DNA from 2 places in the Comamonas sp. JNW genome. Region 2 is predicted to be linked to the other one. Evidence: riboswitches for the same ligand, from Rfam matches in the RefSeq annotation. Region 2 holds a riboswitch; the other holds the start of a gene.
What was found. A riboswitch is a leader RNA that binds a small molecule or an ion and turns the genes downstream of it on or off. The one in region 2 is predicted to bind S-adenosylhomocysteine.

Region 1 (7,579 bases), on a different contig from region 2:
GGGACTCCTTAGATTTCCAGCACTTTAGGCTGTTGGGCGGTGTGAGGATGCTCATCACCACCGTAGACCTTCAGCTTCTTGATCATGGCGTAGCCCAGAGGACCCTTGGGCAGCATGCCCTTGACAGCCTTTTCGAGAGCACGGCCAGGGAACTTCACTTGCATGTCGCGGAAGTTGGTGGCAGTGATGCCGCCTGGGAAGCCCGAATGACGGTAGTACACCTTGTCCGTGTTCTTGGTACCAGTGACCTTGATCTTGGAGGCGTTGATGATGACGATGTAGTCACCGGTGTCAACGTGAGGTGTGTAAATGGCTTTGTGTTTGCCGCGCAGACGGAGTGCCACTTCGCTGGCGACACGTCCGAGCACCTTATCGGTGGCGTCAATCACAAACCACTCGTGTTGCACCTCAGCGGGTTTTGCGCTGAATGTAGACATGAGTTTTCTCTTTCAATAGAGGGTTTGGCGAATCCTTTTCCGCGGTCGGTGCTTCTTCTAGACGCAACTCTCGTCACGCAGGAAGCCTCTTAGGCGGTACTCCCTCACATGCGGCGCGTAAGCACTGCACACAAAGTCCTCGCCGCGGGATTCATAAAAATCGCTGCGAAGCTCTCCATTATAAAAGTTTTTCGGCAAGACGTAAAGTGCCTCCTTACTTCCCACCAATGGACTCGGTTCAGGCATTTTTTCGGTGTTTTTGGGGCTTGTAGCAGCTGCTGCATGCCCCTTTGGCGCCGTAGCACAGCGCTTGTCGCTACCATTGGCGCCCTATGTTCAGTTACCGCCACGCCTTCCATGCCGGCAATCACGCCGATGTGCTCAAGCACACCATCCTGATTGCCTCCCTGCAATACATGACGCAAAAAGAGGCGGCATTGGTTGCACTGGACACCCATGCCGGGGCGGGTCTGTACCGCCTGGACGGCGACTACGCCACCACCAGCGCCGAGGCCGACGAGGGCATTCGCCGCCTCGAAGGTGCCAAGGACCTGTGCCCCATGCTGCAGGACTATGTGGACATGGTCAAAGCCTTCAACACCAGCAACACCTACAAGGTCTACCCGGGCTCGCCCTTTATCGCGCAGCGCCTGCTGGGCGACCGCGACAAGCTCAAGCTGTTTGAGCTGCACCCCACCGACTGCCGCTCGCTGAGTGGCAATATCGCGCAGCTGAAGGCCGGCCGCCAGGTCCAGGTGCTGCTGGAAGACGGCTTTGAGGGCGTGAAGAAATTTCTGCCCCCGCCATCGCGCCGCGCCTTTTTGTTGTGCGACCCCAGCTACGAGATGAAGACCGACTACGGCCGTGTGCTCGACATGGTGGCCGACAGCATGCAGCGCTTTCCCACCGGCACCTATGCGGTCTGGTACCCGATCATTCCGCGCCAGGAAGCCCATGACCTGCCGCGCCGCCTCAAGACCCTGGCCAACAAGTTTGGCAAGAGCTGGCTCAATGCCGAGCTGACGGTCAAGAACAGCAAGATCACCACCGCCATGCGCCAGGGCGAAGAAAAGCGCCCCGGTCTGCCCGCCAGCGGCATGTTCCTGATCAACCCGCCGTTCACCCTGAAGGACCAGCTCAAGGTGGCCCTGCCCCAGATGGCCGAGCTGCTGCAGCAGGACAGCAATGCCGGCTATGTGCTGGAGAGCGGCGGCAAGTAAGCAGCGCAGGCGGGAAAGACACCGCCGCCCGGGTCAATCCCGGACAGAAAAACGCAGGCCGTCGACAAAGATGGGCCTGCGTTTTTGCTTTTGTGTGCTGCAGTTTTACTTTTTGCGCCGTGCTGCGGGTGCGGCTTTGGCAGGCTTGGCCCGGGCCTTGGTGGCGGGTACCACGGCCCGCACGCGGCCAGGGTGTGCCGCGGCCTTGGCCGCCTGGTGACTGCGGGGCGCGGCATCACCGGCCAGTGCCCCGCTGCCGCGCCGCCCGGCCAGCACAAACGAGGGGCAGTCGTCGTCATCGTCGTCCAGGGTCCAGAGCTCCACCGGCTTGATGCCCAGGCCCAGCATGCCCAGCTCCTGGGCTGCGCCCTGGCTCAGGTCGATGATGCGGTCGCCTGCATAAGGGCCCCGGTCATTGATGCGCACCACCACGGCCTTGCCGGTGACCATGCTGCGCACGCAGACCTGGGTGCCAAAAGGCAGGGTTTTGTGGGCTGCCGTCAGGCCTTCCTTGTCAAAGCGCTCGCCATTGGCCGTCTTGCGGCCATGGAACTGGCCGCCATACCAGGAGGCCATGCCTTGCTGGTCGGCCGAGCGGTAAGGGTCTTGCTTGAGGGCGGGAGGAATATCGGGCACATCCCAAGGGCGCGAGAGCCCATCGATGCTGCTGAGCGGCGCCGACGGCGGCAGCACCAGGCCCAGGCCACGGCGCTCACCGGACAGCGCGGCCAGCTCTTCAGGCGCGGTGGAGGTGATGGCCGACTCGGCGGCCGAGCGCTCGGGGGCTGTGAATGCGGCTTCGGGATGCACAGGGCCTTGCGCTGTGCTCTGCGTCACGCCATCGGGCGCCGTGCCATCGGGCGCAGCGCCGTCGCTGTCGCTGGGCACATGCACGCAGCCACCGGCGAGCGCGGCCAGGCTGACAGCGGCCAGCCAGCCTCGGCATCGCGATCGTGTGGATGAGGGCAACAGCAACTCCTGGTCTTTCCGCGTTCGGCACATTCGGGGCCACCGCGCTGCAAGACCACAGCGCTGTTGGCTACAGCCCCAGCCGGTCGCAGATCGCCAGTGTGGCTGCGCTTTGGTTCATGGTGTAGAAGTGCAGGCCGACGGCACCACGGCGGCGCAGGTCCTCGCACATCTGGGTCACCACATCCAGGCCAAAGGCGCGGATGCTGGCAACATCATCTCCATAGCCTTGCAGTCGCAGACGAATCCAGCGCGGGATCTCGGCACCGCAGGCATCCGAAAAGCGCATCAGCTGCGTCGATCCGGTGATCGGCATAATACCCGGGATGACCGGCAGGTCTACCCCGCGTTTTTGTAAATCTTCTTGAAATCTGCAAAAGGCATCGGCGTTGAAGAAGTACTGCGTGATGGCCGAATCGGCACCGGCTTTCACCTTGGCCAGAAAGGCCTGCAGGTCCGCTTCAGGGTTGCGCGCCTGCGGGTGCATCTCCGGGTAGGCGGCCACTTCGATGTGGAAATCCTGGCCGAATTCGTCGCGGATAAACGTCACCAGATCGCTGGCGTAGTGAAACTCGCCACCCAGGCCATAGCCACTGGGCAAGTCGCCGCGCAAGGCCACCAGGCGCTTGACGCCCATGTCCTTGAGCTGCTGCAGCTGCGCACGCACGGTCTGCTTGGTCGCGCCCACGCAGGAGAAGTGCGATGCCGCATCCACGCCCTCATCAAGGATGGCCTTGACCACGCCAAAGGTGCCCTCTTGCGTGGAGCCGCCGGCCCCATAGGTCACCGAGCAGAACTGGGGCTTGCGCGCATACAGCGCCTGGCGCACCACGCGCAGCTTGTCAGCGCCTTCGGGCGTCTTGGGCGGGAAAAATTCAAAACTGATGGGAAAGGTCATGGCCGTCTTCCAGGTCGTCAATACTCAGCGCTCGTTGCGTTTTTTCTGCTTGCTGCGTGCCGGGCCGGGCTGGCCAAAGCTGGCCGCTTCTGGGTCCACATACAGCTCCTGCAGATCACGCTTGGCACGCATATCGGCACGCGAGGGGCGCTTGGCAGCGGCCTTTTTCGCAGGCGCTGCCGGGGCATCCGCACCGGCATCGGCAGCTGCAGGCACGGGCGTCTTGACGACCGCGCCTTGCTGGGCATGCACAAAGAACTCATGGTTGCCGTCACCGCCATCGATGACCGAATCCAGCCATTGCTTGACCTCCAGGCCCAGCTCGGCGAGGCAGGCGCGGATGCGCTGTTCCACCTCGGCGTACAAGGCCTTGTCGCGCACAATGCCGCCCTTGCCTATCTGGCCGGGCTGCAGCTCGAACTGGGGCTTGACCAGCATCAGCAGCTGGCCGCCGGGCTTGAGCACGCTCACCACCGCTGGCAGCACGAGGGTCAGCGAGATAAAGGACAGATCGCCGGTGACAAAGTCAAACTCGGGGCGGATATCGACGTTCTCGGTGCCGGCGCGGCGGCGGCGCTCGACCGGAGCCGTGCCTTCTGCCTTGGCGCGCTGCTTGGCATTGCGCTCTGCCTTGAAGTCCTCGATCTCCTGCTCTTTGGCGTCCTGGCTGTCGTCGTATTCCTCATCGATCTGGCCGCCATTGCGCATCCAGGCATAAGGGGCCACCGGCTGGGTGTCGTTGTCCTCTTCTTCCAAGACGATCTCGGTCAAAGCCAGATCGCAGGCCGCCTGCAAGGACTCGGGCGTCAGCGCGCGGGCATTGAAGCCCTCGACACAGACCACGCGCGCATCGGCGCGCAGGCGCTCGTGCAGCTGGCCCGTGCCGACATCGACACCGATCACCTGCTGGGCACCGGCCTGCAGCAGGCAGTCGGTAAAGCCACCGGTGCTCTGGCCCACGTCCAGGCAGCGCAGGTCCCGGACCACCAGGCCGGTCGCCACCAGCGCGCCTTCGAGCTTCAAGCCGCCGCGCGAGATGTACTTGGCTTCCGAGTCATCGAGCAGCTCCACCTGGGCGCCTGCTGGAATCTCGTCCCCGTTCTTGGCCACCTTGATCCAGGGGGCCAGCGAGGTGGTGCGCCATTGCACACCCGCAGCAATCAGGCGCTGCGCCTGCGAGCGGGTCGACGCCAGGCCCGTTTCCACCAAAAACACATCTGCGCGCATGCGCGTTCCTTCAATCAAAACGACCGGCTGGCCCGCCCAAGCGGAGCAGCCCGTCTTCACAACAAATGCCCAACAGGGCTGCAGCGCCTAGCGGCACACAACGGTGTCACCAGGCGCTGGGATTACCGCTCAATTTAATAACGGTAGGTTTCAGGCTTGTAAGGGCCTTCCTTCTTCACGCCGATGTAGTCCGCTTGCGCCTGGGTCAGCTCGGTCAGCTGGGCGCCGACCTTCTTCAGGTGCAGGCGTGCGACCTTCTCGTCCAGCACTTTGGGCAGCACATAGACCTTGCCCACTTCGTAGGCGTCGGGGCGGGTGAACAGCTCGATCTGCGCCAGCGTCTGGTTGGCAAAGGAGTTGGACATCACAAAGCTGGGGTGGCCGGTGGCGCAACCCAGGTTCACCAGGCGGCCCTTGGCCAGCAGGATGATCTTCTTGCCATCGGGGAAGGTGATGTGGTCGACTTGCGGCTTGATCTCTTCCCACTCGTACTTTTCGATCGATGCGACATCGATTTCGTTGTCGAAGTGGCCGATGTTGCAGACGATGGCCTCGTCCTTCATCGCGACCATGTGCTCGTGGCGGATGATGTCCTTGTTGCCAGTGGTGGTCACGAAGATATCGCACTTGTCAGCGGCGTACTCCATGGTCACGACCTTGTAGCCTTCCATCGCCGCTTGCAGGGCATTGATCGGGTCGATCTCGGTCACCCAGACTTGCGCGCGCAGCGCAGTCAGCGCCTGGGCGCAGCCCTTGCCCACGTCACCGTAGCCAGCGACCACGGCCACTTTGCCGGCGATCATCACATCGGTGGCGCGCTTGATGCCGTCCACCAGCGATTCGCGGCAGCCGTAGAGGTTGTCGAACTTGGACTTGGTCACCGAGTCGTTGACGTTGATCGCGCGGAACAGCAGCGAGCCGTTGGCCGACATTTCGTTCAGGCGGTGCACGCCAGTAGTGGTCTCTTCGGTCACGCCCAGGATCTGGGCCGACTTGCGGCTGTACCAGGTCGGATCGACGGCCAGCTTGGCCTTGATCGCGGCAAACACGATCTTCTCTTCTTCGCTGCCGGGGTTGGCCAGCACGGAGATGTCCTTCTCGGCCTTCTTGCCCAGGTGCATCAGCATGGTGGCATCGCCGCCGTCGTCCAGGATCATGTTCGGGCCTTCGCCTTCGGTGCCCTTGGCGCCGAATTCAAAGATCGCGTGGGTGTAGTCCCAGTAGTCCTTGAGCGACTCGCCCTTGATCGCGTACACGGGCACGCCGGTCTCGGCGATGGCCGCTGCTGCGTGGTCCTGGGTCGAGAAGATGTTGCACGAGGCCCAGCGCACTTGGGCGCCCAGCGCCGTCAGCGTCTCGATCAGCACGGCGGTCTGGATGGTCATGTGCAGCGAGCCGGTGATGCGCGCGCCCTTCAAGGGCTGGGCAGCGGCGAACTCTTCACGCACGGCCATCAGGCCAGGCATTTCGGTTTCGGCGATCTTGATTTCCTTGCGGCCCCAAGCGGCCAGGGAAATATCGGTAATCGCGGAGTCAGCGGGATTGAAGCGAACAGCAGCGTTCATGGTTTTCTCCAAAAATTGAATGAAAAACCACGTTCCGCGGAAGAAGGGAAGAACCATCTCACCGCACAGAAAGCGTGGGTGAGCGTCGTTGCGAGATGAAATCCGAGCCTCACGCCCCATGGTGGTCTGGCGCCTGGCCAGACTGGGAAACGCTGCAACGCTCCTCGGATGGAACGCGATTATAAGGGCATCAGCCCTGTAACCCCACCAGGCGGTAGCCCACTTGCAGCTCGGTGAGCAGGTGCCGGGGCTGGGCCGGCTCGGCCTCGATCTTCTGGCGCAGGTTGGCCATGTGCACGCGCAGGTAGTGCGGCCGGTCCAGGTACTCCGGCCCCCAGACCTGCAGCAACAGCTGGCGATGCGTCAGCACCCGGCCCTGGCCGGCGATCAGCGCCGCGAGCAGCCGGAACTCGATCGGCGTCGAATGCACCGCCGTCCCGGCCTGGCGCACCTCGTGCGTTGCCAGGTCCACCTCCACATCGCCAAAGTGCACCGTACTGCCAGGCTGCTCGCCGCCACTGCGCTGGCTGCGGCGCAGCATCACGCGCAGGCGCGCCAGCAGCTCGGGCACGCCAAAGGGTTTGCTCAGGTAGTCGTCAGCGCCCGCATCGAGCGCCGCCACTTTCTCGTCCTCCTGGTCGCGGGCCGAGAGCACCAGCACCGGCAGGCCGCTCCAGCCGCGCAGCTCGGTGATCAGCGTCTTGCCATCGGCATCGGGCAGGCCCAGGTCCAGCACCAGCGCATCGGGCTGGCGGCTGGCCGCCTCAATCAGGCCACGCCTTGCGCTGTCGGCCTCAAAGACCTGCCAGCCTTCGTCCTCCATGGCCAGACGCACAAAGCGGCGGATATGCGGATCATCGTCCACCAAGAGGATGCGGGGGGCAGCAAGCGTCATGCGCCCGATTGTGACAAAAAACCGGGGTGGTTTGTGCCTGCTGGCCGGCAGCAAGCGGGCACTTCGCTACACTTCAGCACCCCGGCATTGCGACTGCGCTGCCGCCTGCTCCATGTTTGCCACCCCACCCTCCCCCCTTCCACAGACCCAAGGCTGGTGCCCTGGCGCCTGGCAGCCCATGGCTTCTGGCGATGGGCTGGTGGTGCGGGTGCGCCCACCGCTGGGCAGGCTGTCGGCCGGGCAGGCGCTACGCTTGGCCGAGCTGGCCAGCGAGCATGGCGCCGGCCTGCTGGAGCTGACCAGCCGCGCCAATATCCAGCTGCGCGGCGTCGCCCCTGCGGGGCATGGCGCGCTGCTGGCGGCCCTGG
Region 2 (7,579 bases):
CGCTGGCCGCCCAGATCCTGGCGCACAACGACCGCCTGGTCAAAGAGCGCCAGGACCTGGCGAGCGACGAATACCGCCAAAGCCAGCTGGCCTCGGCCTTGCGCGACACGCAGGCGCGCCTGCGCCTGGGCGGCAGCGCCTCGGTGGGCCAGTGGCTGTGGAAGCAGCGCGTGGCGCTGCCCACCGTCAACACCATCCAGTCGCGCCGCAAGGCCACGTTGCGGCAGCTGGCCGAGCTGCGGCTGGCGCTGTTCAATGCCAGCGAGCGGCGCTTCAGCCTCAACGGCACGGCCACGGGTGGCGGCAACTCGGGCATGACTACGCGCGGCAGTGCCCAGAGCACAGCCTTGTGGACCAAGCAGGCCGCGCTGATTGACCAGCTCCAGCCCTTGCTGCTGCGGCGCATTGCGGTGCTGGAGCAGACCGATGCGGCGCTGCAATCGACCTTGAACAGCGGCAACGCGCTGCGCCAGGTGATGGACAAGGAGCTGCTGTGGTTCCCCAGCCATCTGGCGATGGGCGGCGCCTGGCTGGACGAATGGCGCTCGGTGCTGCGCAGCTCGGACGGTGCGCCCCTGGAGCAGGGCGCGAGCGCCTCGCCCTGGAACACCGCGCGGGCGCTGGGCGCGAGCATGCTGCGCAACCTCTGGATCTATGCCGGTATCTTTGCCGGCGTGCTGCTGCTGCTGGGCCTGCGCCGCTATGCCTTGCAAAAGCTGCAGGCGATTGCCACGCAGGTGGACAATTTCTCGCAGGACCACTTTGGCCTGACCTTGATGGCGCTGGGCTGGAGCCTGCTGTATGCGCTGCCCTGGAGCTTTGCCACGGCCGCCCTGGGCACCTTGCTGCAATCGACGGCAGCGCCGGTGGCGCTCGAGCCGCTGGGCCAGGCGCTCGAGCAGCTGAGTGCCTTTGTCTTTGTCGTGACCCTGCTCAACGTGCTGTTCCGCCCCTGCGGGCTGGCGGTGGCGCATTTTGGCTGGCCGCGCGAGCGCGTGCAGGTGCTGCGCCAGATGGTGCTGCGCGCCACCTGGCTGATCGTGCCCATCGATCTGCTGGGCGGCCTGGCCTTCTTCAGCCACGATGATTCGGCGATCAGCACCTGGGGCCGCATGTGCCTGCTGGTGCTGACCCTGGGCCTGGGCTGGATGGCCTTGCGCTACCTGCGTCAAAGCCTGCGCAAGCAGCGCCCGGGCCTGCGCTGGAGCCAGGTGGTGAGCGTGGCCGTGCTGCTGGTGCTGGCCGTGACCCTGGTGGGCATCGGGCTGGGCTATGTCTACACCGCCACCGAGGTGATCCAGGCGTTGCTGAGCAGCTTTGTGTTCCTGGCGGCGGCCGAGGTGCTGGTCAGCCTGCTGCGGCGCTGGCTGCTGCTGGGCGAGCGCCGCCTGGCGCTCAACCGCCTGCGCGCCGCTGCGCTGCAGCGCCAGGCGGCCAATGCGGCAGCGGCTGCCGATGCCGCCACTGGCAGCCCCGCCCCGGCCAACAACAATGCCGCCGATGAGCAAAGCCAGATGGCGCTGGTCACCGTCAGCACGCAGGCACACCGCCTGCTGGGCCTGCTGCAGCGGGTGCTGGTGGCGCTGAGCCTGGTGTACGCCTGGTCGCCGGTGCTGCCAGCGCTGCTGCGCTTTGAGGGCGTGGTGCTGTGGTACACCACCAATACCGAGGCCAGTGGCATTGCGCGCCCCGCGCCGGTGAGCCTGATGGACCTGCTGGTGGGTGCGCTGATCTTGCTGATGACCTTCAGCCTGACGCGCAACCTGCCCGGCCTGGTCGAGGTGGTGTTCTCCGGCACGCGCCGGGTCAGCAGCTCGGACCGCTACACGATGGCGACCCTGGCGCGCTACGGCATCACGATTGCCGGCACGGTCAGCGCGCTGTCCTTGCTGGGCCTGCGCTGGAGCCAGCTGCAGTGGATGGCCGCCGCGCTGACCGTGGGTCTGGGTTTTGGCCTGCAGGAGATTTTTGCCAACTTTGTCTCGGGCCTGATTCTGCTGGTCGAGCGGCCCTTCCGGGTCGGCGATGTGATCACCATCAACCAGCACACCGGCACCGTCACCCGCATCCGCACGCGCGCCACCACGGTGCTGGATTTCGACAACCAGGAAATCGTCATCCCGAACAAGACCTTCATCACCGGCCAGGTGACCAACTGGACCTTGAGCGACGATGTGACGCGCCTGATCATCGATGTCTCGGTTGCGCACGGCAGCGACCCGGGCGAGGTGCAGCGCATGCTGCTGGCCATTGCGGCCGAGCACCCCAAGGTGCTGCGCGAGCCCGAGGCCAACTGCTGGTTCATGGCGCTCGAAGGCCAGGGCCAGAAGTTCGAGCTGCGCGTCTATGTGGGTGCGGTGGATGACCGCCTGCCGGTGCGCAACGACCTCAACCGCAGCATCAACGCGCGGCTGAAGGCAGCCGGCATTGCGGTGGCCTTCCCGCAGATGGACATCCATGTGCGCGACCTGCCGCCCGCCCCCGCTGCGCCGCAAGAAGCCCCGGGCGCTTAAGGTGTTTGGGAGGCTGCCTGCACCAGCGCCACAAAGCGCTTGGCGGCCAGGCCCATCGGGTGCTCCTTGGACCAGACCACATCCACATAGAGCTGGGCGCCATTGCTGAGGTTGGCAAACTCCATCGCCACCAGAGCGCCCGACTGCAGCAGCGGTGCCACCAGCGGCTGGGGCAGCCAGCCCCAGCCAATGCCGGCGCTGACCATCTGCAAGGCAGCCACATGGTTGTCGGTGCGCCAGACATCGCGGGCGTAGACCAGGCGCTCATGGTCCAGCGACCAGTCGCGGCTGGCAACGATGATCTGGCGCGTATTGGTCAGGTGGTGCTCGCGCAGCTGGGGCCGGGCGGCCTCGCCGGGCGCAGGCGCCTGGACCAGCGCCTGCATCAGCGGGTGGCTGGGGGCGATGACGGCCAGCAAGGTCTCGGTCGCCACTTCCTGAAAACCTTCGCGGCCGTCCAGGCTCGGCCGCTCAAAGACCAGTGCCAGCTGCGCGCGGCCGCTGTGCAGCATGGTCAGCGCATCGGCCTGGGGGGCCGTGAGCACCTCGACGGCCAGCTGCGGGTACTCCTGCGCCAGCGCGGCCAGTGGCGCAGCCCAGGGGGCTGAGAGCAGCTCCGGCGCCATCACCAGGCTCAGCCGCGATTCCAGCCCTTGCTCCAGCGCCAGCGCATGGGCGTTGAGCTGCTGCAGCTGCGCGGCCAGCAGGCGCGCCTGCGGCTCCAGCGCCAATGCGGCGGGCAGCGGTCGGGGCTCGCGCCCTTCGCGGGCAAACAGCGGCATCTGCAGCTCGGCCTCGAGCTGGGCGATCTGCATGCTGACGGCCGAGGGCACCTTGCCCAGCGCCCGGGCTGCGGCCGAGAAGCTGCCATGGTCGAGCACGGCCAACAGGGTCTGGATCGTGTCGGAGTCAAAGGGGGCGAAGGCACTGCGCATTGATGTATCAATTTTTCTGAAAGATTCTGACTTATGTTATCAGTTCATGACACATAAGATAGCGCCCCATGTCAGTTCAAAAAATACACAACAGCCCTTGGTCGCTGCAGGGGCCGATGCGGCGCGTGGTCTATGTGGCCCTGTACGAGGCCATCGCCATCGTGGCCGCCACGGCAGGCCTGTCGGCTCTGTCGGGCCAGGGCGCTGCGCACTCCGGTGTCGTAGCCGCCGCCTCGTCGGCCATCGCCATTCTGTGGAACGTGGTCTGGAACCACCTGTTCGAGCGCTGGGAAGCCACCCAGCCCACCCGTGGGCGCGGCCTGGGCCGCCGCATTGCGCATGCGCTGGGCATGGAAGGCGGTCTCGTCTTCATGCTCGTGCCGCTGTTTGCCTGGTGGTTCGAGGTCAGCCTCTGGGATGCGCTGGTGATGGACATCGGCCTGCTGCTGTTCTTCCTGGTCTACACCTTTGTCTTCAACTGGTCGTTTGACCGCCTGTTTGGCCTGCCGCAATCGGCACAGTAGGGTCGGAAAGCACAACGGGGCGCCGTGTTACCACTGGCGCCCCGTTGCTGTTAATGGCTGTGCTTTAGCGCAACCAGGCAATCATCAGCTGCAGCACAAAGGCATTGATGATGTCGATAAAGAACGCACCTACCAGCGGCACGATCAGGAAGGCCTTGTGCGAGGGCCCGTACTGGCTGGTGATGGCCTGCATATTGGCCACAGCCGTGGGCGTGGCGCCCATGCCAAAGCCGCAGTGGCCGGCGGCCAGCACGGCGGCGTCGTAGTTGCGACCCATCGTGCGGAAGGTGATGAAGACGGCAAACAGCGCCAGCGCCACGGTCTGCACCGCCAGGATGAGCATCAGCGGCCCGGCCAGCTCGGCCAGCTCCCAGAGCTTGAGTGACAGCAGCGCAATGGCCAGGTAGATCGACAGGCCGGCGTTGCCAAAAACATCGATGGCACGGTCAAACACCTTGAAGCCAAAGCCGTAGTCGAGCACATTGCGGATCACCACGCCGCCGCCCAGCGCCCAGACAAAGGTGGGCAGCTGCAGCATCGTGCCCTGGGTGGCGCTGGTCATGAACTCGGCAAAGGCCAGGCAGCCGGCAAACAGCGCCAGGGTCTCGATGGCGGCCTCGGCGGTGATCAGGCGCGGGGCGGTATTGGGCGTCTCGAAATTGGCGACCTGGCTGCTGTCGTTGCCTGGGGTGTGCTCACTCACTTCCTTTTCAGCCAGCGTGCGTGGCTGGGCCAGCTGGTGGCGCGTGATCAGGCGCTTGGCCAGAGGGCCGCCCAGCAGGCCGCCGATGACCAGGCCAAAGGTCGCGCAGGCAATGCCCAGCGCGGTGGCGCCGCTCAGGCCGTATTGGTTCTCCAGCACCGAGCCCCAGGCGCCAGCGGTGCCGTGGCCGCCCAGCAAGGTGATCGAGCCCGCGACCAGGCCAATGAGCGGATCCAGCCCCAGCAAGGTGGCCAAGCCCACGCCGACACCGTTTTGCACAAAGATAAAGGCGACGATGACGCCCAGAAACACCACCAGGCCCATGCCGCCTTCGCGCAGCTTGGCAAAGTTGGCGCTCAGCCCGATCGACGAGAAGAACACCAGCATGAAGCTGGTCTGCATGCCAGTGGCAAAGGCCAGGGTCAGGCCGGTGGCCTGGTGCAGCGCAAAGATAAGGGCGGCCACCACCAGGCCGCCGGAGACGGGCTCGGGGATGTTGAAGTCGCGCAGGAAGCGGATGTGCCGCGTCAGCCACTTGCCCAGCAAGAGCACGAGGACGGCAAAGATCAGGGTGTAGTAAGCACTGAAACTCAGATGCAAGGGAATTCTCCTCAAAAAGCAGGCCTGGACCTGTTTGAAAACAGAAAGCCGGTGTTGCCTATGGGTTGGCGTTGTTTGCCGGCAAAGCGCTGCAATATGGGTGAATGCCGAAGCATCGTCTGATTGAATAGGTCTATAACCAACAATGGTGAATGGTGTTTGTGGCTATGGACAAGCCCCTCTGCCTGTGCTTTGGCGCCCGGCCTGGCTTAAAATGCAGGGCCTTGTTCCAAGGAGCGCTGCAGCAGGCCGGTGGTACCCCCATCGCAGGCCTGTCAGGCTTGGGGCAGGTCGACGGGCATGCCGCGCATGGCCCGCATCAACGGCGCTCACCTGTTCTGTCTCTGTTTTCTGGTTTTCACAGGTGAGCCCCATGTCCGCGTCTGCTGCCCCCGTTTCCGTTCCTCCCATGCGCCTGTCGGGCCTGGAGCCCGTGTTTGTTGGCGAGGACAGCCTGTTTGTCAACGTCGGTGAACGCACCAACGTGACGGGCTCCAAGGCCTTTGCGCGCCTGATCCTGAACGAGCAGTACGAAGAGGCGCTGGCCGTTGCGCGCCAGCAGGTGGAAAACGGCGCCCAGGTGATCGATGTGAACATGGACGAGGCCATGCTCGACAGCAAGGCCGCGATGGTGCGTTTTCTGAACCTGATCGCCTCCGAGCCCGATATCGCCCGCGTGCCCATCATGGTCGACAGCTCCAAATGGGAGGTGATCGAGGCGGGGCTGCGCTGCATCCAGGGCAAGGGCATCGTCAACTCCATCTCGATGAAAGAGGGCGTGGACGAGTTCAAAGCGCATGCGCGCCTGGTCAAGCGCTATGGCGCCGCCGCCGTGGTCATGGCCTTTGACGAAAAAGGCCAGGCCGATACCTACGAGCGCAAGATCGAGATCTGCGAGCGCGCCTACCGCATCCTGGTTGACGAGGTCGGTTTCCCGCCCGAGGACATCATCTTCGACCCCAACATCTTTGCCGTGGCCACCGGCATCGAAGAGCACAACAACTACGGCGTGGACTTCATCGAGGCGACGCGCTGGATCAAGCAGAACCTGCCCGGCGCCAAGGTGAGCGGCGGCGTATCGAACGTGTCGTTCTCGTTCCGCGGCAACGACCCGGTGCGCGAGGCGATCCACACGGTGTTCCTGTACCACGCAATCCAGGCGGGCATGGACATGGGCATCGTCAACGCCGGCATGGTCGGCGTCTATGACGACCTCGAGCCGGTGCTGCGCGAGCGCGTCGAAGACGTGGTGCTCAACCGCCGCCCCGACGCCGGCGAGCGCCTGGTCGAAGTGGCCGACAGCGCCAAGAGCGGCGCCAAGGACGACAGCAAGAAGCTCGAATGGCGCGGCACGCCAGACAGCCCCAAGACCGTCAACGAGCGCCTGTCGCATGCACTGGTGCATGGCATCACCGACTTCATCACCGAAGATACCGAAGAGGCTTACCAGACCATCGTCATGCAAGGCGGCGGGCGCCCGCTGCATGTGATCGAAGGGCCGCTGATGGACGGCATGAACATCGTCGGCGACCTGTTTGGCGCCGGCAAGATGTTCCTGCCCCAGGTGGTCAAGTCGGCCCGCGTGATGAAGCAGGCCGTGGCCCACCTGGTGCCCTATATCGAAGAGGAAAAGCGCCAGCAGGAAGCGGCGGGCGTGGACGTGTCGAGCAAGGGCAAGATCGTCATCGCCACCGTCAAGGGCGATGTGCATGACATCGGCAAGAACATCGTCACCGTGGTGCTGCAGTGCAATAACTTCGAGGTCATCAATATGGGCGTGATGGTGCCCTGCCACGAGATCCTGGCCCGTGCCAAGGCCGAGGGCGCGGACATCATTGGCCTGTCGGGCCTGATCACGCCCAGCCTCGAAGAGATGCAGTATGTGGCCGGCGAGATGCACAAGGACGACTATTTCCGCATCAAGAAAATTCCGCTGCTGATTGGCGGCGCCACCTGCTCGCGCGTGCACACGGCGGTGAAGATTGCGCCCAAGTACGAAGGCCCGGTGCTTTACGTGCCTGATGCTTCGCGCAGCGTGAGCGTGGCCCAGAGCCTGCTGGGTGAGAACAAGGACCGCTACCTGCAAGAGGTGGAGGCCGACTACGACAAGGTGCGCACCCAGCACGCCAACAAGAAGAAAACGCCGCTGTGGACCCTGGCCCAGGCCCGCGCCAATGCCACCCCGGTGGATTTTGCCGCGCACCCGCCCGTCACGCCCCGCGTGCTGGGCCGCCGCGTGTTCAAGAACTTTGACCTGGCCGAGATCGCCCAGTACATCGACTGGGGTCCATTCTTCCAGACCTG

Region 1: another riboswitch for S-adenosylhomocysteine. It lies ahead of ahcY (adenosylhomocysteinase); the one in region 2 lies ahead of metH (methionine synthase).

Annotation. Positions count from the first base shown of each region.
Region 1 covers NZ_QETI01000022.1:161-7,739, reverse strand. Annotated here, with positions in the region: gene rplM (50S ribosomal protein L13) at 9-437, opposite strand; gene rlmJ (23S rRNA (adenine(2030)-N(6))-methyltransferase RlmJ) at 770-1,657, shown strand; gene DCO45_RS21435 (septal ring lytic transglycosylase RlpA family protein) at 1,763-2,626, opposite strand; gene metF (methylenetetrahydrofolate reductase [NAD(P)H]) at 2,697-3,524, opposite strand; gene DCO45_RS21425 (TlyA family RNA methyltransferase) at 3,549-4,751, opposite strand; gene ahcY (adenosylhomocysteinase) at 4,886-6,316, opposite strand; S-adenosyl-L-homocysteine riboswitch at 6,390-6,488, opposite strand; gene DCO45_RS21415 (response regulator) at 6,507-7,211, opposite strand; partial or broken gene DCO45_RS23400 (hypothetical protein) at 7,138-7,521, shown strand; partial or broken gene DCO45_RS23285 (DUF937 domain-containing protein) at 7,459-7,579, opposite strand, start outside.
Region 2 covers NZ_QETI01000017.1:59,451-67,029, forward strand. Annotated here, with positions in the region: gene DCO45_RS20050 (mechanosensitive ion channel domain-containing protein) at 1-2,513, shown strand, start outside; gene DCO45_RS20055 (LysR family transcriptional regulator) at 2,510-3,448, opposite strand; gene DCO45_RS20060 (PACE efflux transporter) at 3,517-3,972, shown strand; gene gltS (sodium/glutamate symporter) at 4,037-5,275, opposite strand; S-adenosyl-L-homocysteine riboswitch at 5,501-5,613, shown strand; gene metH (methionine synthase) at 5,649-7,579, shown strand, end outside.